2 regions of the Pseudomonas sp. Irchel s3b5 genome follow, and region 2 is predicted to be linked to the other one. Evidence: riboswitches for the same ligand, from Rfam matches in the RefSeq annotation. Region 2 holds a riboswitch; the other holds the start of a gene.
What was found. A riboswitch is a leader RNA that binds a small molecule or an ion and turns the genes downstream of it on or off. The one in region 2 is predicted to bind cobalamin.
Positions count from the first base shown of each region.

Region 1: another riboswitch for cobalamin. It lies ahead of cobO (cob(I)yrinic acid a,c-diamide adenosyltransferase); the one in region 2 lies ahead of cobW (cobalamin biosynthesis protein CobW).

Region 1 covers NZ_FYDY01000021.1:62,200-71,253, reverse strand. Annotated here, with positions in the region: gene CKW15_RS20175 (cobyric acid synthase) at 1-242, opposite strand, end outside; gene cobD (threonine-phosphate decarboxylase CobD) at 239-1,231, opposite strand; gene cbiB (adenosylcobinamide-phosphate synthase CbiB) at 1,224-2,132, opposite strand; gene bluB (5,6-dimethylbenzimidazole synthase) at 2,129-2,779, opposite strand; gene CKW15_RS20155 (cobyrinate a,c-diamide synthase) at 2,776-4,158, opposite strand; gene cobO (cob(I)yrinic acid a,c-diamide adenosyltransferase) at 4,155-4,766, opposite strand; cobalamin riboswitch at 4,848-5,081, opposite strand; gene CKW15_RS20145 (hypothetical protein) at 5,235-5,819, shown strand; gene CKW15_RS20140 (sorbosone dehydrogenase family protein) at 5,886-7,199, shown strand; gene CKW15_RS20135 (O-methyltransferase) at 7,228-7,881, opposite strand; gene CKW15_RS20130 (C40 family peptidase) at 7,900-8,436, opposite strand; gene CKW15_RS20125 (C40 family peptidase) at 8,603-9,054, opposite strand, start outside.
Region 2 covers NZ_FYDY01000002.1:2,645-11,698, reverse strand. Annotated here, with positions in the region: gene CKW15_RS02235 (fatty acid cis/trans isomerase) at 1-511, shown strand, start outside; gene nfuA (Fe-S biogenesis protein NfuA) at 709-1,293, shown strand; gene cobM (precorrin-4 C(11)-methyltransferase) at 1,468-2,214, opposite strand; gene CKW15_RS02220 (cobalamin biosynthesis protein) at 2,298-2,711, opposite strand; gene CKW15_RS02215 (CbtA family protein) at 2,708-3,421, opposite strand; gene CKW15_RS02210 (CbtB-domain containing protein) at 3,433-3,624, opposite strand; cobalamin riboswitch at 3,743-3,970, opposite strand; cobalamin riboswitch at 4,191-4,403, shown strand; gene cobW (cobalamin biosynthesis protein CobW) at 4,503-5,570, shown strand; gene cobN (cobaltochelatase subunit CobN) at 5,574-9,054, shown strand, end outside.

The sequences.
Region 1 (9,054 bases), on a different contig from region 2:
TTCGGCTTGAGCAGCACGGGGTTCATGTCGGTGTGTGGTTCAAGATTAGCCGCCTGGGCCTGCACCGCCTGCGCACGACCGATCTCGCCACCGTCGGCGGTCACCGCACTGTTGAGTGCCATGTTCTGCGGTTTGAACGGCACCACGCTGACACCTTGACGGGTGACCCAGCGGCACAGCGCGGTTACCAACGTACTTTTACCGGCGTCCGAGGTGGTGCCCTGCACCATCAACGTCGTCATGGGTTTTCCTTGGCGAAAGCTTCGAGTGCAGCGGCCAGGCGTGCGAAATCGGCTTCGGCGCCCGGCAAGCCGAAACGCAGGCTGCTGTTGTGTGTGAACAGACGCAGCAGAATGCCGCGCCGGGCCATGAATTCATAAAGGACTTCGGCACGATCAGTGATCAGCCACTGGAACAAGGCGCAGCCGCCCTGAGGGTTGAATCCGTGTTGCTTCAGCAGCGAGGCCAGGCGCTCACTGGCCACTTCGGCGCGTGCCCGCTGGCGCGCATGGCCTTCGGTATCACGCAAGCATGCCTGCCCTATTGTTCGCGTCGGCCCGCTCACCGCCCACGGCCCTACTTGTTCGGCGAGCAATTTGAGCAACTTGCGCTCCGCCAGGACGAAACCCAATCGCACCCCGGCCAGACCGAAAAACTTGCCGAAGGAACGCAGCACGATCAATCCGACCTGATGGGCAAACGGCGCGAGGCTCAGCTGCGGTGTGTTGTCCATGAACGCCTCATCCACTACCAGCCAGCCACCGCGCTGGGCCAGCCGCGCGTGCCAGTCGAGCAAGCGATCAGGCGTCAGGTTCAACCCCGTGGGATTGTTTGGATTGACCACCACCAGCACGTCGAAACTGTCGATAAAGAAGTCGACTTCCTGTTCCACCACTTCGCGCACGATGTAGCCGTTGCGACGCCACGCTTCGGCATGTTCGGCATAACACGGTGACAGCACGCCGACTTTGCCTGCGCGACGCAAACGCGGCAGCAGCTGGATGGCCATTTGCGACCCGGCCACTGGCAATGCCTGCAATGTGCCGTAGTAATCACAGGCAGCGTGCTCCAGACCGTCGTCGGCTTCCGGCAGCCGCGCCCAGGCCCGCATTGGAATCTCCGGCACCGGAAACGGCCAAGGCGCCAGACCGGTCGACAGGTCCAGCCACTCACCTTCGTCTATGCAATATTCGAGCGCGGCCTTGCGCAACCTTCCACCGTGCTCAAGCATAAAACTCGGCCCCTATGCAGAGAATCAGCAGCCATAACCATACCCCGCGCTGGACCAATTGCCAGCCTCGGTCGATGGAGTCGGCGTCCGCTGGCGGGCCTTCGCCCAGTTGAGGACGCTGATGCAGTTCACCGTGATAAATCGCCGCCCCGCCCAACTCGACACCCAGCGCTCCTGCCCCTGCCGCCATCACCGGACCGGCATTCGGGCTGTCCCAGGTCGGGCCCTGAAGGCGCCAGCACTTCAGCGCCAGCCGGGTTTTGCCCAGCAACGCGTAGGTCAATGCCACCAACCTTGCGGGAATGTAATTAAGCACATCGTCGATCTTCGCCGCCGCCCAGCCAAAACGCTCAAAGCGTTCATTACGATAGCCCCACATCGCATCCAGCGTGTTGCTCAAACGGTAGAGCACCACGCCGGGAGCACCGGCCACGGCAAACCAGAACAGCGCCGCGAACACCGCGTCGCTACCGTTCTCCAGTACCGATTCGGTGGCGGCGCGGGCGACTGCGGTTTTATCCAGATCGCTGGTCTGGCGGCTGACCAGATAGCCCACGCGTTTGCGTGCTTCCTCAAGATCATCACTGCGCAGCGCCTTGGCCACGGGCTCGACATGTTCACCGAGGCTGCGCATGCCGAGCGCGCAATACAGCGCGAGAATCTCGACGATCCAGCCGACATAAGGCGCCCAGGAAAATGCAGTCGCCAACAAGGTCAGCGGCAACACGGCGATCACCCACGCCGTGACGCCATGGCTGCGCCAGCCGCGACCTTCACCGTTGAAACGTTGTTCGATGCGGTCGGCAAAACGGCCGAACGCCACCAGCGGATGCCAGCGTTTGGGTTCACCCAGCAGCGCATCCAGCGCAACCGCGGCGACACTCAACAACGCCACACTCATTGACTCACTCCCCAATAATTTTCATACAACAGTTCACTCAGCGGACGCGCCTGCGCCCAGCCTTCGAGCACCAGCATCGGTGCCGGATAAAATGCCTCGACCGGCCCCAGGCACAGCACCGCCAGCGGCTTCGCGCCGGGCGGCAACTGCAACAAATCCGCCAGGGCTTGTGGCTCGAACAGCGACACCCAACCCATGCCCAGTCCTTCGGCGCGGGATGCCAGCCACAGGTTCTGGATCGCGCAGGACAACGAAGCCATGTCCATTTCCGGCAACGTGCGCCGACCGAAAACATGGCGCTCTCGATCCTCCGTCAACGCGGCGACCAGCACCTCGGCACAATCGTTGATGCCTTCGACCTTGAGTTTCATGAACTCGTCGCTGCGCTCACCGAGGGCTTCGGCGGTGCGGATGCGCTCTTCTTCCACCAGTTGCTGAATCTGTCCGCGTAGAGCCCGATCGCTGATACGGATAAAGCGCCACGGCTGCATCAGCCCCACGCTGGGCGCCTGATGCGCGGCTTCGAGCAGACGTCGGAGTAGTTCTGGCTCGACCGTGCCGCCGCTGAAGTGACGCATGTCGCGACGTTCGGCGATGGCGCGGTAGACCGCTGCGCGCTCGGTTTCGGAGAAGGTGTTGTCAGTCATGACCGCTTCGCTGGCAAGCCAGTTCCTACAGGATTGAGGTGGTCCCTTGTAGGAGCGGGCTTGCCAGCGAAGGCGTCCTGAAGGTCGGGCGCAAAAAGCGCGGCAATCGCTGAGGGATTGGACGGAAAATAAAAGTGCACATAAGAAGCGGTCATCCGCCCCTCACGATAAACCGCCTCGGCCCCTCGCCCGCCGTTAGGGCTCAAGCCCCGGGCAATCGGCGTCAGCTCAGTGGTGGTCAGCGAGTGATGATACGTGTGTCCGCGCAACGACCCTTCCGGCAGCTCGACCGCTTGCAACGCCAGCGCGGCCAGGCGTTTTTGCATCACCGCATCACCGGCCAGCAAGCCAACCAGTTCGGCGCGAACACCGTCGACATCGGTCAACGAATCGAGCAGATAAAGCATGCCGCCACACTCAGCGAGCAATGGCTTGCCTGCCCCGTGGTGTGCACGGATCGCGTCAAGCATCGCGGTGTTTTTCGACAGCGCAACATGGTGCAATTCCGGATAACCGCCCGGCAGATAGAGACTGTCTACCTCCGGCAACACGCTATCGCGGATCGGCGAGAAGAATGACAACTCGGCGCCCATCGCCCGCAACAGGTCCAGGCTCGCGCCGTAGGTGAACGCAAAAGCTTCGTCCCGGGCCACGGCGATACGCACACCGGCCAGCAACGGTTCGACGTCAATCACGTCCGGCGCCGCGAACGCCACTGCGGGCGGCAGCGCCACCTCGCAACTGCTGGCCAAGGCATCGGCGGCCGCATCGAGGCGCACATCGAGATCGTTCAATTCACTGGCCTGCACCAGACCGAGGTGCCGACTCGGCAATTCGATTCCGGTTTCCCGGGACAAGGCGCCGTACCAACGCAGTCCCTCGGTCAGGCTACCTTCGAGCAACTGCGCATGGCGCAACGTACCGACGCGGTTGGCCAGCACACCGGCAAACGGCAAGTCCGGCTGATAACGCGCCAGCCCCAACGCCAATGCGCCGAAGGTCTGGGCCATGGCGGTGCCGTCAATGACGCCCAGCACCGGCACACCGAAGTGCCGCGCCAGATCCGCACTGGACGGCGTTCCGTCAAATAAACCCATGACGCCTTCGATCAGGATCAGGTCGGCTTCGCCGGCGGCTTCCCACAACAGACGGCGACTTTCCTGCTCGCCCACCATCCACATGTCCAGTTGATACACCGGCGCACCACTGGCACGCTCGAGAATCATCGGGTCGAGAAAGTCTGGCCCGCATTTGAACACGCGAACCTTGCGCCCCTGGTTGCGATGCAAACGGGCGAGCGCGGCGGTGACGGTGGTCTTGCCCTGACCGGAGGCCGGCGCGGCGATCAGTACCGCCGGGCAATGACGTGGTTGATTCACAGCTCGACGCCTTTCTGCGCTTTGATGCCGGCCTGGAAGGCGTGCTTGAGCATGCCCATTTCGGTGGCGGTGTCGGCCATCTCGATCATTTCCGGCTTGGCGGCGCGGCCCGTGACGATCACATGCTGCATCGGCGGCCGCGCCTGCAAATCGCTGAGCACCTGATCGAGGTCAAGGTAGCCATGCTTGAGGGCGATGTTCAATTCATCGAGCACCACCAGGCCGACGGACGGATCGCGCAGCAGTTCGCGGGACACTTCCCAGGCCGCTTCGGCGGCGGCGATGTCGCGCTGGCGATCCTGGGTTTCCCAGGTAAAGCCCTCGCCCATCACATGGAAACGCACTTGCTCCGGGAAACGGCGGAAGAACAACTCTTCGCCCGTGCTGTTACGCCCCTTGATGAACTGCACCACACCGCATTGCATGCCGTGGCCCATGGCGCGCGCGAGCATGCCGAACGCCGAACTGCTCTTGCCTTTGCCGTTACCGGTCAGCACCAGCAACAGGCCGCATTCATTCGGGGAATTGGCGATGCGTTCGTCGATCACCGCTTTTTTGCGCTGCATGCGCGCCAGGTGGCGTTCGTCACGATCGGGGGTGTCAGTCATGGGGAAGCTCTCCGTTGAGGCGGGAATAACGGCGGGCAGGCACAAAAAAAGAAGGCAACAAGCCTGGCATCGCCCACCGTGATGCCGTTGAATGAATCAGGCCGGTCTCCGGGCTCATGAGCGGTTTGCACCCGACTGCGCGCCTTCCCATATCGACCCTCGATACAGTGGCTCAAAGCTCAGTCTTCACTCATTTACCGTTGCGGGGGCAGCGCCGGGATCATGACCTTCAACAGTTTGAAGAGCTCATTCACCGGCTTCCCTGTTTCACTCTGTCGACCCAAGCCACAGAGCACCTGAAACAAGCCGCGAAGGTTAGAGGGTTGGGGGTGGAGCGTCAATTAAAGCCGGGACGTCGGATGGGAATATCGACTGGCGCTCAATATTCTGACGCCAATCTTGTGCCTCGCCCCCAGCAGCGATATCAAATAGCCACAAACCCACAACACAATAACAAGGGTGAGCCCCATGCAAGGCATGATCATCAGCAATCCAAAACTGGAATTCCTGCGCCCGGTACTGGAACGCTGGTTCGACTGTATTGACCGCTACAATGCCGTGCGCGGTGACGGTGACGCGCCCTACTGGCACGACGAAAAAGCCAATCTGGGACTGCTTTCAGCCGCCGCCTGGATGGCCGAAATGGTCACGCTGCAACACACGCAAACGCGCAAGCAAACCGAAGACGGCGAGCGCAACAGTCGCGCCGATCTGCTGCTTGCCTCGCCCGAAACCCGTGCCTATTTCCAGGCGACCCAGCGCTGGCCACGGGTCAACAGTCTCGATCTGACCCAGGCGTTGCTCGACATCACCAGCGACGCCAAACGCGTGAGCCACGCCAGCGACCTGAGACTCGGCTGCCTGTTCGCTGCACCGCAAAAAGCCCAGCAAGGTGCTACGCCAGAAGAGCTCCAGGACATGGTCGATGACCTGCAAAAAATAAACACCTGCGCCGTTGCCTGGTATTTCCCTTACGCCTATCGCAAATTGCGCAACGAAGCCGGCCACTATCATCCCGGTATTGCCGTGCTTTTGAAGGAAGCGCACGGCTGAAGGTTGAACCATCAAAAGGCAACACTTCTCTATGATGAGAACAAGGCATTCATAGGGAAGATCAGTATGCGCACAGCCCCGTTCGTTTTCGTTATCGCCCTCACTGGAGGGCTCGTCGCCTGTGGCGAGACCTCCAGCCTGCAAGTCTCCGACGGCACCGGCCCATCTCCCCAACTGCCCGAACCCAGTAAAACCCTGATCCCGACAGTCAACATCGCACCCGCCATCGGCTGGCCTGCGGGCGTGAAACCCATTGCCGCCGCAGGCACTCAAGTGACGGCTTTTGCCGAAGACCTTGATCACCCGCGCTGGCTCTATGTACTGCCAAACGGCGACGTGTTGGTGGCCGAAACCAACGCCCCGGCCAAACCCGATGATGGCAGTGGCATCAAGGGCTGGATCACCAAGAAAGTGATGGGCCGCGCCGGGGCCGGCGTGCCGAGCGCGAACCGCATCACCTTGCTGAGGGACAAGGATCACGACGGTATCGCCGAAACCCGCAGCGTGTTTCTGGAGAACCTCAATTCACCGTTCGGTATGACACTGGTCGGCAATGACTTCTACGTGGCCGACACGGACCGCCTGCTGCGCTTTCACTATGAGCATGGCGATACCGAAATCAAGTCCCCACCGATCAAAGTGGTCGACTTGCCGGGAGGCCCGTTGAATCACCACTGGACCAAAAATGTCATCGCCAGCAAGGATGGCCGCAAGCTCTACGTCACCGTGGGCTCCAACAGCAACGTCGCCGAAAACGGCATGGATAAAGAGGAAGGTCGCGCCGCGATCTGGGAAGTGGATCGCACCACCGGCAACCAGCGGATTTTCGCTTCAGGCTTGCGCAACCCCAATGGCCTGGCCTGGGAACCGCAAAGTGGCGCCCTATGGACCGCCGTCAACGAGCGCGATGACATCGGCAGCGACCTGGTGCCCGATTACATCACCTCGGTGCAGGATGGCGCCTTCTACGGCTGGCCGTTCAGCTATTACGGCCAGCACGTCGATGTTCGCGTCGAGCCGCAAAATCCGGATCTTGTCGCCAAGTCCCTCAAGCCGGACTATGCCGTCGGCCCACACACGGCCTCACTGGGCCTGACGTTTGCCGAAAACAGCAAACTGCCAGCACCGTTCACCCAAGGTGCATTCATTGGTCAGCACGGCTCATGGAATCGCAAGCCGCACAGTGGCTACAAAGTGATTTTCGTGCCGTTCAACGGAGGCAAACCGACCGGTCAGCCGATTGATGTACTGACCGGATTCCTCAATGACGAAGAAAAAGCCATGGGACGGCCAGTGGGTGTGGTGATTGATCGGCAGGGGGATTTGCTGGTGGCCGACGATGTAGGGAACAAGGTGTGGCGGGTGTCGGCTGTAAAATAGACAGCAAAAGATCGCAGCCTGCTGATGACTACCGTTTGCGGCAGAGCGTCAATCCATCGCCTATCGGCAACAGGGACAGATCCACTCTCGCGTCATCTTTCAACGCTCGATTAAGCGCCTGGATCGCACGGGTGTCTTTGCTCTCGGGATTTGCCTCAAGAACCCGGCCACTCCACAGGGTGTTATCGAACACCGCCAGCCCACCTACCCGCAACAGACGCAGCGAATGCTCCAGGTAGGCGGGATAGTTGGCCTTGTCGGCATCGATGAAAATCAGATCGAATTGACCTGGTTGGTCCAGCTTGCCAAGCGTCTCCAGCGCAGGCGCCAGACGCAGGTCGATTCGCCCGGCCAGCCCTGCCTCGAGCCAGTAACGGCGGGCGGTGGCATTGTAATCACCCGGAACGTCGCAACAGATCAGTGAACCGTCATCCGGCAATGCCGTCGCCATGCACAGGGCGCTGTAACCGGTGAAGGTGCCGATTTCCAGCACACGCCTGGCGCCGGTGAGTTTCACCAGCAGTGCGAGAAACTGCCCTTGCTCCGGCGCCACTTGCCAGCGCGCCATGGGCAGTGCCTGGGTTTCATCGCGCAGGCGCTTGAGCAGCGGCGTTTCGCGCAAAGAGACGTCGAGCAGGTATTGATACAACGCATCATCGAGATTGAGCGTGCGAGCGGTCATGACCACAACCTCTGGCGATTATCGATTGCGCGCCAGATGCTCCGGTTGCAGAACGCGCTTGGCGCTGAGATAGGCTTTCTGCCAATAGTTCTTGGACAAGCTGTCGAGCTTCACGGTGCCGCCGGTGGCGGGTGCATGGACGAAGCGTCCCTCGCCGACATAAATCCCGGCATGATTGACCTGGGAAGCGCCATTGGTGGCGAAGAAGATCAGGTCACCCGATTGCAGACCTTCCTTGCCGACGTTGGCCGCTTGCATCGTGATCATCTCGCGGGTGGTGCGCGGCAAGGAAATACCGGTAACGTCACGGTACACATAACCGATCAGACCACTGCAATCAAAACCCGAATCCGGTGTATTGCCACCCCAACGATAAGGCGTGCCTACGAGACCAAGGGCGCGAAACAGTACGTCTTCCGCTTCGGGCGAAAACGCTTGGGATGGACCGAAAACGATGGGAGCGCGAACCACCGGCGCAGGAGGCGGCGTACGGCTGGCACAGGCGCTGAGCAGCGCTGCGAGGAACATGATTGCGAGGCGGGCCGACATCGTCATAAGCAGAACATCCTGATCTGGCTGCGGCTTTTTTCTGCTGGGAGCGCAGAAAAGAAAACCGCCTGCGTGTGACGCAGGCGGTTTGCCATCATTAATAGATCAGAATTCTAGCGGCTATCCGGCAAACTTCAAGTAAGACTTTAAGTTCACCTTACAAATTGTCCGCTTATTTGCGGGCAGTGACGATTGGCGACGCGTTTGGCGCCATTGCCAGGGCACGCTTGGCTTCGATGAAAGTCTTGCTCCAGTAGCTATCACCCAGGCTATCGATCCGCACACCACCACTACGACGGCTGCTGGAATGGATGAACTGGTTGTCGCCGAGGTAGATCCCGGCGTGACTGACGCGACCGCGACGGCCGTTGGTTGCGAAGAACAACAGGTCGCCCGGCTCAAGCTTGCTGCGCGAGACCAGAGGGGCGTCAACGTTAATCATTTCGCGAGTGGAACGAGGCAGGTTCATGCCCGCTTCTTCGCGGAACAGGTAACCGATGAAGCCACTGCAATCGAAACCGGCTTCAGAGGTGCCGCCGAAACGGTAACGGGTACCGATCAGGGACATGCCACGTTCAAGGATGCTGTCGGCCAGAACCGGCAATTGATACGACTTGCCGCCGG
Region 2 (9,054 bases):
CTGCGAGGGGGCCTATTGCTCCCGACCAAACATCGATCCGGAATTGCAGGGCGCTGAGCAAGCCTTCAGCCGCTTGGCATCGCGCCCGGCAGCCGGGTTGAAAGTCATTGATCAGTTGCCCGAAGCCACAATGCTGCGCGTCGAGACGGCGAGCGGTAAACGTGTGGTCTACAGCCTGTTGCGCAACCGCGCGCACAGCAACGTGGCGTTCATGATGGGCGAATCGAGGCGCTATCAACCGGGGCTCGATACCTTGACCATTTTCCCGGGTGTGCTCAGCAGCTATCCGAACTTCATGTTCAACATTCCGGCCGATCAAGTGCCTGAGTTTGTGGACGCGATGGAAGGCGCAAAAGACGCTGCCAGTTTCGAGAAAATCGTCGAACGTTGGGGCATTCGTCGCAGTCATCCGCAATTCTGGCAGTATTTTCATGATTCCAGCCGCTATATCCACGAGACCGATCCGGTGGAAGAGGGCGTGCTGGACATGAATCGCTACGAGAACCTTTGATCCACCACAATCCCCGTAGGAGCTGGCTTGCCAGCGATGAGGGCAAGACATTCAATATAAATGTCAACTGACCTGACGCCTTCGCCGGCAAGCCAGCTCCTACAGGGTATGAAAAGATCTTTTCCTGACAAAAATACTAGGACTTTGTCCGGCGCGTTGATTGGCGTAAACTGCGCGCAAGCCTGCGAGGAGTTTCCATGACCGCTATTACCATCACTGACGCCGCCCACGATTACCTGGCTGATCTGCTCTCCAAGCAGAACACCCCGGGCATCGGCATCCGCGTCTTCATTACCCAGCCCGGCACCCAGTACGCCGAAACCTGCATTGCCTATTGCAAGCCGGGCGAAGAAAAACCCGAAGACACCGCGCTGGGGCTAAAAAGCTTCACCGCCTACATCGATTCGTTCAGCGAAGCTTTCCTGGATGACGCGGTCGTCGATTACGCCACCGACCGCATGGGCGGCCAGTTGACCATCAAGGCGCCAAACGCCAAAGTCCCGATGGTCAACGCCGACAGCCCGGTCAACGAGCGCATCAATTATTACCTGCAAACCGAGATCAACCCGGGGCTGGCCAGCCACGGCGGTCAGGTCAGCCTGATCGATGTGGTCGAGGACGGCATCGCCGTTCTGCAGTTCGGCGGCGGTTGCCAGGGCTGCGGCCAGGCCGACGTGACGCTGAAGGAAGGCATCGAGCGCACCTTGCTCGAGCGTATCCCGGAGCTCAAAGGTGTTCGGGACGTGACCGACCACACGCAGAAAGAAAACGCCTACTACTAAGTAAGGTGTTCGCTGCGGCATAAAAAAAACGGCGCTGTGGCGAGGGAGCTTGCTCCCGCTCGACTGCGAAGCAGTCGCAAGACAGTCAGTGCATTTTCCCGTGATGAATGTATTGACTGATGTTGGGACCGCTTCGCGGTCCAGCGGGAGCAAGCTCCCTCGCCACAGGTGCTTTCAGGGCCTGTAGAGATGCGCATGCCCCGCACGATACAGCGATGACTCGCTGAAGTGATCACTGCCCAACACCCGTCCAACCAGAATCAACGCCGTACGCCGAAACCCCTTCGCTTCGACCTTCTCGACAATATCTGCCAGCGTCCCAACCACCCAATCCTGATCCGGCCAACTCGCTCGGTGCACCACCGCAATCGGGCAATCCGCGCCGTAATGCGGCACGAGTTCCTCGACGATCTTTGTCAGATGATTAACCCCCAAATGAATCGCCATGGTCGCGCCATGCTGCGCCAGGCTGGAGAACTCTTCGCCCGGTGGCATGGCGGTCTTGTCGGCGTAGCGGGTCAGGATCACGCTTTGTGACACGTCCGGCAGGGTCAACTCCGCGCCCAGGAGTGCCGCGCAGGCGGCTGTTGCGGTGACGCCGGGCACGATTTCAAAAGGAATGTCGAGCTCACGCAAGTAGCGAATCTGCTCGCCAATCGCGCCATACAGGCTCGGATCGCCGGAGTGCACGCGTGCCACATCCTGACCGTTGGCATCGGCAGCTTTAATCAGCTCGATGATCTGTTCCAAGTGGAGTTCGGCGCTGTTGACCACCTGTTCGGCACAATGACCTTCCAGCACCGCAGCGGGCACCAGTGAACCGGCGTAGATGATCACCGGGCAGCTGCGAATCAGTCGTTGGCCTTTGACGGTGATCAGTTCGGGGTCGCCGGGACCAGCGCCAATAAAGTAGACGGTCATCGTCGGTTCCTGTGGGGAAAAGGGGCTGAACAGGGCTTCAGATGAAGAATGTTCATGATCGAGAGCGGGGATTATCGGTGTTTTCAGGCCGCGCCGGCCAATGCCAGGGTTGCCTGGGCATACTTTTGTCGCGGGATCAGCAGTTTTGCCGGGCCTTGGGCCAGTTGTTCAGCCAGAGCCAGCGCGGCGCTTTCCGCCACCCCGTAGCAACCGGTGCGTTCAAAGGCAATTTGCGATTGATGACTGAGTTGCGGTTCATAAGCGGCCAGCTGTTCACTGCTGAAATACTTTAATTCCAGGCCAAGCTGCTGTGCCAGCTCAATCAACGCAGGTTCGTCGCGCTTCAAATCGATGCTGGCCAGCGCCTTGATTTGATGACGTGCAATCTGGTGCGCCGCCAACGCTTGGTCGAGCAGCGCCAGCAACGTGCTGACGGGGCAGCCGCGCTGGCAACCCAGGCCGACTACAAACGTCGGCGCTGCGCTGTTTTCAGTCATGCGTGGTATTGACCATCGCTTTTGCGGCGGAACAACCAGGCGCTGATCAGGCCCAGGGCCAGCCAGAACGCAACGTTGGTCAACTGCGAAGCGATGTTGAACTGGGCTGCCAGCGCCTCTGGCGCAAGCATCGAATGCACTTCCGGTTGCGGTGCGCCAATCACATGGGGAACGGCGAGAATCGCCACACCCAGGACTTTCATCAGCCAGTGACGGCCGAAGACGATGAGGGCGATACCGACAGCCGTAGAAGCCGCAGTGCCGATCCACCACATCTGCCGTTGCGCCAGATCAGCCGCCGCTGTACCCGGCAGTTCCGGCGGCAGGCCGAGCGTCGGGGCAAGCACGAAGGTGGCATAACCGGCCAGGCCCCAGAGCAGGCCCTGTGACGTTTTGGTCGGTGCGCGCAAGGTGTACAGGCCCGCCAGCATCAGGGCGAAACCGACAGCCACCACCAGATTGCCGCCGGTGGTCGACAGCACGCGTTGCCAACCGTCTTCGGGTTCCCACGCTTCGGCATTGTGAGTGTGCGCGGCGACGGCGCCCTCGGTGTGCGCATGTTCGTGGACTTCAACAGCGACCGGTTCGGATTTTTCGTAGGTCTCGGCCTGCTGAATCAGCGGTGAGACCCAGAAGCTTTGCAGCAGGGTCAGCAGCAGGGCCGCCAGCAGACCGGTGAAACCTGCGGTTTGGGCAATACGCTTGATCATGTCGGCAGGTCTCAATGGCACGGGAACGCGGCGCTGTGACGGGTATCGTGCGCGGCATTGTGGACCGCTTCGATGTGCGAGAAACCGGCGAAATACACAAGGCAGGCACCGAGGATCGACGCGCAGATGGCTGCGGTCAGACGTTGGGTCAGGGTTGAAGTGCTGCTCGCGCTGGTGTGTTCGGCACTGCTGATGATCGACATGGCATTTCCCTCTAGTCTGTCAGCGGGGAATAAGGGCGCATGCAAAACCCCGCACGAACGGGCGCGCAGGGTTCAAACAGCGCCCGCCCACCGCGGGTTTGTTGTTCAGTGGCCGTACTGGTCACTTTGTGTTGCGGGCCGGTCTCCGGGCTCACGAGGGGCGCAAGGCATTTGCCTGAACCTGCAAGCATCACCTTCCCATGCCACATTGGCACAGTGGATCTGACGCTTCGCTCGCTTACCGTTGCGGGGGCAGCACCGGACTGACATGGCTTTAGAGTAAAGCACATGATTCACCGGTTTCCCGTTTCACCCTGTGAAGGGCACCCGTAACAAGGCGTGTAGGAGAGCATGGGCGAGGCGTTGGCGTCAATTGGCAGCGGTTCTTGTTTGGGCTTTGCACAAAACCCTGTGGCGAGGGGGCTTGCCCCCGTCGGGCTGCGAAGCGACCCCTTACATTTTTACAGACACACCTCTACTCAGAATCTGCGACGGCTTCGCCGCCGAACGGGGGCAAGCCCCCTCGCCACAGGGATCGCAAGCATTGACCCGCCCCAATACGATGCGTAGCCTTGCGCATTCGAGGTTCTTCGGCATTTGTCGAAGCTAAGAAGGGAACGCGGTCAATGCCGCGGCTGCCCCCGCAACTGTGAACGGTGATGTTCGCTGCCACGCCACTGCAGGCTCAACCTTGAGCCCGCGGGAAGGCGCAGCGAATGCCTGGCCCCAAGGCCGGCACACCGTCAGCCAGGAGACCTGCCTCGATACAGATTCTCACTACAACCGGGCGGGGTGATCCGGTGGCGAACGCTTCCGGCGCGTGTGCGCGTGGCCGGTTCTCGTCCCGTATGCCCGCCACCAAAGCCAAAGGGCATCCGATGAAAACACTGGCCAAACTTCCCGTCACCATCGTCACCGGTTTCCTCGGCTCGGGCAAAACCACCTTGCTGCGGCACATGCTCGACAACGCTCAGGGTCGCCGCATCGCGGTGATCGTCAACGAGTTCGGCGAGTTGGGTATCGACGGCGAAATCCTCAAACAGTGCTCCATCGGTTGCACCGAAGAAGAAGCCAACGGCCGCGTCTACGAATTGGCCAACGGCTGCCTGTGCTGCACCGTCCAGGAAGAATTCTTCCCGGTGATGCGCGAACTGGTCGCCCGTCGCGGCGATCTTGATCACATCCTCATCGAAACCTCGGGCCTGGCCCTGCCAAAACCGCTGGTGCAAGCCTTCCAGTGGCCGGAAATCCGCAGCGCCTGCACCGTCGACGCGGTGATCACCGTGGTCGATAGCCCGGCCGTCGCGGCTGGCACGTTCGCCGCGTTCCCGGATCAGGTCGACGCCCAGCGCAAACTCGATCCGAACCTGGACCACGAATCGCCGCTGCACGAACTGTTTGCAGACCAATTGGCCAGCGCCGACCTGGTGATCCTCAACAAAGCCGACCTGATCAACCCGCAAGACCTGGCCCGCGTGCGCGCGGAAGTCGCCGAAGAGCTGCCGCCCGCAGTGAAAATCATCGAAGCCAGCAGCGGTCGTTTGCCGCTGGACGTGCTGATCGGCCTCGGCGCCGGTTCCGAAGAACACATCGACAGCCGTCACAGCCACCACGATCACCATCACGACGGCGATGATCATGACGACCACGATCACGACGCCTTCGATTCGATCTCCATCGAACTGCCGCAAGCGGACGAAAGCCTGCTGATGGATGCGCTGACCCAACTGGTGGTTCAGCACGGCATCTTGCGCGTCAAAGGTTTCGCTGCGATCCCGAACAAACCGATGCGCCTGCTGATCCAGGGCGTGGGCACGCGTTTCGACAAGCACTTCGATCGCCAGTGGGGCGCCGACGAGGCTCGCACCACGCGCTTGGTGCTGATCGGTCAGGCGCTGGATGCTGCGACTCTCGAAGCGCAATTGCGCGCCGCGCTCAGCGTATAACCCATGCACCTGCTCAGGACCCAGCCCGGCGGTTTTGTGTCGGAAGACAACATTGCCGACCTCGGACAAACCCCCGCCGAACTGGTGATCCTGTGCAGCGGCGACTCCAGCCTGGCGCTGCTCGCCGAAGCGGCGCAGCAGTTGCCCGATGACTACCCAAGCGTGCGCCTGGCCAACCCGATGCAGGTGCAAAATCATGCCTCGGTGGATCTGTACGTCGATGAAGTGCTGCGTCACGCCAAGGTGATTCTGATTTCATTGCACGGCGGCATTGCCTACTGGCGATACGGTATCGGGCGCTTGGTTGAACTGTCGCAGCGCGGCGTGCAGTTGATTCTGGTACCGGGCGATGATCGGCCGGATCCGGAACTCAGTGACCTGAGCACCGTGACCCCTGAAGACCGCGACCGGCTCTGGCATTTCCTGCGCCAGGGCGGCATGGCCAATGCGCTGGAGCTGTTTCGCTGCCTGGCCAGTCGCTGGCTGGGTCGCGATTACCCTTGGTCCGAACCGCAGACGCTGCCGCGCACAGCGATCTATCACCCGAAAAAAAGCCCGGCCACTCTGAGCGATTGGCATGCCGACTGGCAGCCTGATCAACCGGTGGCGGCGGTGCTGTTTTATCGCTCGCATTTACAGGCGGCGAACACCGGTTTCATCGATGTTTTCTGCCAGCGCTTGCAGGCCGCGGGGTTGAACCCGTTGCCGATTGCGCTGGCCAGTTTGAAAGAGCCCGGTTGCCTCTCGGTGGTCGAGGACTGGCTGGATGAAGTCGAGGCCGGGGTGATTTTGAACACCACCGGTTTCGCCCAATCCAGCCCTGAAGCGCCGCACCTGCGGCCGTTTCGCCGCAATATCCCGGTGATCCAGGCGATTTGCGCCCAGGACAATGAACCGGGCTGGCGCGCCAGCGAACAAGGCCTTGGCCCGCGGGATCTGGCGATGCACATTGCGTTGCCGGAACTGGACGGGCGCATCATCAGTCGGCCGATCAGCTTCAAGGATCTGGCGTGGCGCAGCGAGCGCAGCCAATCGGATGTGGTCTGCTATCGGCCTGCACCCGAGCGCATGGATTTCGTCGCCGAACTGGCGCGGCGCTGGATCGATCTGGCGCGGGTGCCGAACAGTGAGAAACGCATCGCGCTGATTCTGGCCAATTACCCGACTCGCGACGGTCGCATCGGTAACGGCGTGGGGCTCGATACCCCGGCCGCTGCGCTGAACATCCTGCGCGCACTGCACACCAACGGTTATCCGCTACCGTCCGAACTGCCGGACAGCGGCACTGCGCTGATCCAGCAATTGCTTGGCGGCGTCAGCAACGACCTGGACACCCTCGACCAGCGCCCATGCCAGCAAAGCCTGGCGATGGATGATTACTGGCAGATGTTCAACGCGCTGCCGCAGGCCAATCGTCAGGCAGTGCTGGAGCGTTGGGGTACACCCGATACCGACCCGATGTGCCGCCATGGCCGGATGATGATCGCGGGTCTACGTTTCGGCCTGACCTTCGTCGGCATTCAACCGGCGCGGGGCTATCAAGTCGATCCGAGCGCGGTGTATCACGACCCGGATCTGGTGCCGCCCCACGCTTACCTGGCGTTCTACTTCTGGCTGCGCAATACCTACGGCGCTCACGGCGTGATCCATGTCGGCAAGCACGGCAACCTCGAATGGCTGCCGGGCAAAGGTGTGGGACTGTCGGAAAACTGCTGGCCGGATGCGTTACTCGGACCGATGCCGAACATCTATCCTTTTATCGTCAACGATCCGGGCGAGGGTGCCCAGGCCAAACGTCGCACCCAAGCGGTGATCATCGATCACCTGATGCCGCCACTGACCCGCGCCGAAACCTATGGCCCGCTGCGCAATCTTGAGTTGCTGGCCGACGAATATTACGAAGCGCAACTGCTCGACCCACGACGCGCCCGTGAGTTGCAACGGGACATTCTGCAACTGGTGCGCGACACCCACATCGACCGTGAATTGCAGTTGGATGAAAAACTCGACAGCGATGCCGATGCGGCCATCTGGTTGCCGCGACTGGACACCTATCTGTGTGACTTGAAGGAATCGCAGATTCGCGACGGACTGCATGTGTTCGGCGAGTCGCCGACCGGTCGATTGCGCATCGATACGTTGCTGGCGCTGCTGCGCATCCCAAGGGGCGATGGCCGTGGCGCGCAATCGAGTCTGTTGCGGGCGCTGGCCAAGGCATTCGGACTGGGGTTCGATCCGCTTGATTGTGCCTTGGCCGAGCCGTGGACCGGGCCGCGGCCGATTGAATTGAAAACAGTTTGTGAAGAAACCTGGCGCACGGCGGGCGATACCCGCGAACGCCTGGAGTTATTCGCCACACAGTTGATTTCGGACGCATTGAATAGCCCCTGTGGGAGCGAGCCTGCTCGCGATGGTGTGTCAGTCGACACTAGTTCCTCTGATACACCATCGCGAGCAGGCTCGCTCCTACAAGGGGAGGCGTGGAGCGAGGTGCGAGCCATTCTCGACGGTTTGCGTGACGTCATCGCCCCGCGTCTGGACGCCTGCGGTCCCGCAGAAATGCGCGGCCTGCTCGACGCCCTGGGTGGTCGCTTCGTTCCGGCCGGCCCCAGCGGCGCACCGAGTCGCGGTCGGCTGGACGTGCTGCCCACCGGGCGCAATTTCTATTCGGTGGACGTGCGCAACCTGCCGACCACCACCGCGTGGCGCATCGGCTTCCAGTCGGCCAACCTGATTCTTGAACGTCATCTGCAAGATCACGGCGATCATTTGCGTCAGCTCGGTTTGTCGGTCTGGGGCACGGCGACCATGCGTACCGGCGGCGACGACATCGCCCAGGCCATGGCGCTGATGGGCGTGCGCCCGGTGTGGGCCACCGGCAGCCAGCGGGTCGACGATTTCGAGATTCTGCCGCTGAGCCTGCTGGACCGTCCTCGGGTCGACGTGACGCTGCGGGTTTCAGGTTTTTTTCGTGACGCCTTCGCCAACCTGATCCGCCTGTTCGACGCGGCTGTGCAAGCGGTCGCGGAACTGGACGAGCCGGACGATCTCAACCCGTTGGCCGCCAAAGTGCGCGCCGAACGAGCATCGCTGTTGCACGCGGGGCTGGACGAAGAAGCGGCGCGGCGTCAGGCCGGTTGGCGTATTTTCGGTGCCAAGCCGGGGGCCTACGGCGCAGGCGTGCAGGGCGCGATTGACGGGCGTCTGTGGCAAAGCCGCGAGGATCTGGCCGAGGTTTATTTGAACTGGGGCGGCTACGCTTACGGCGGTTCCGACGAAGGCACTGCCGCCCGCGATCAGTTCGCCCAACGGCTCGGCCAGGTTCAAGCGGTGCTGCAAAACCAGGACAACCGCGAACACGATTTGCTCGATTCCAACGATTACTACCAGTTCCAGGGCGGCATGCTCGCGGCGGTCGAAAGCCTTAGCGGCGCCGCGGCGGCCAGCTATCATGGCGATCACAGTCAACCGGACCTGCCGAAAA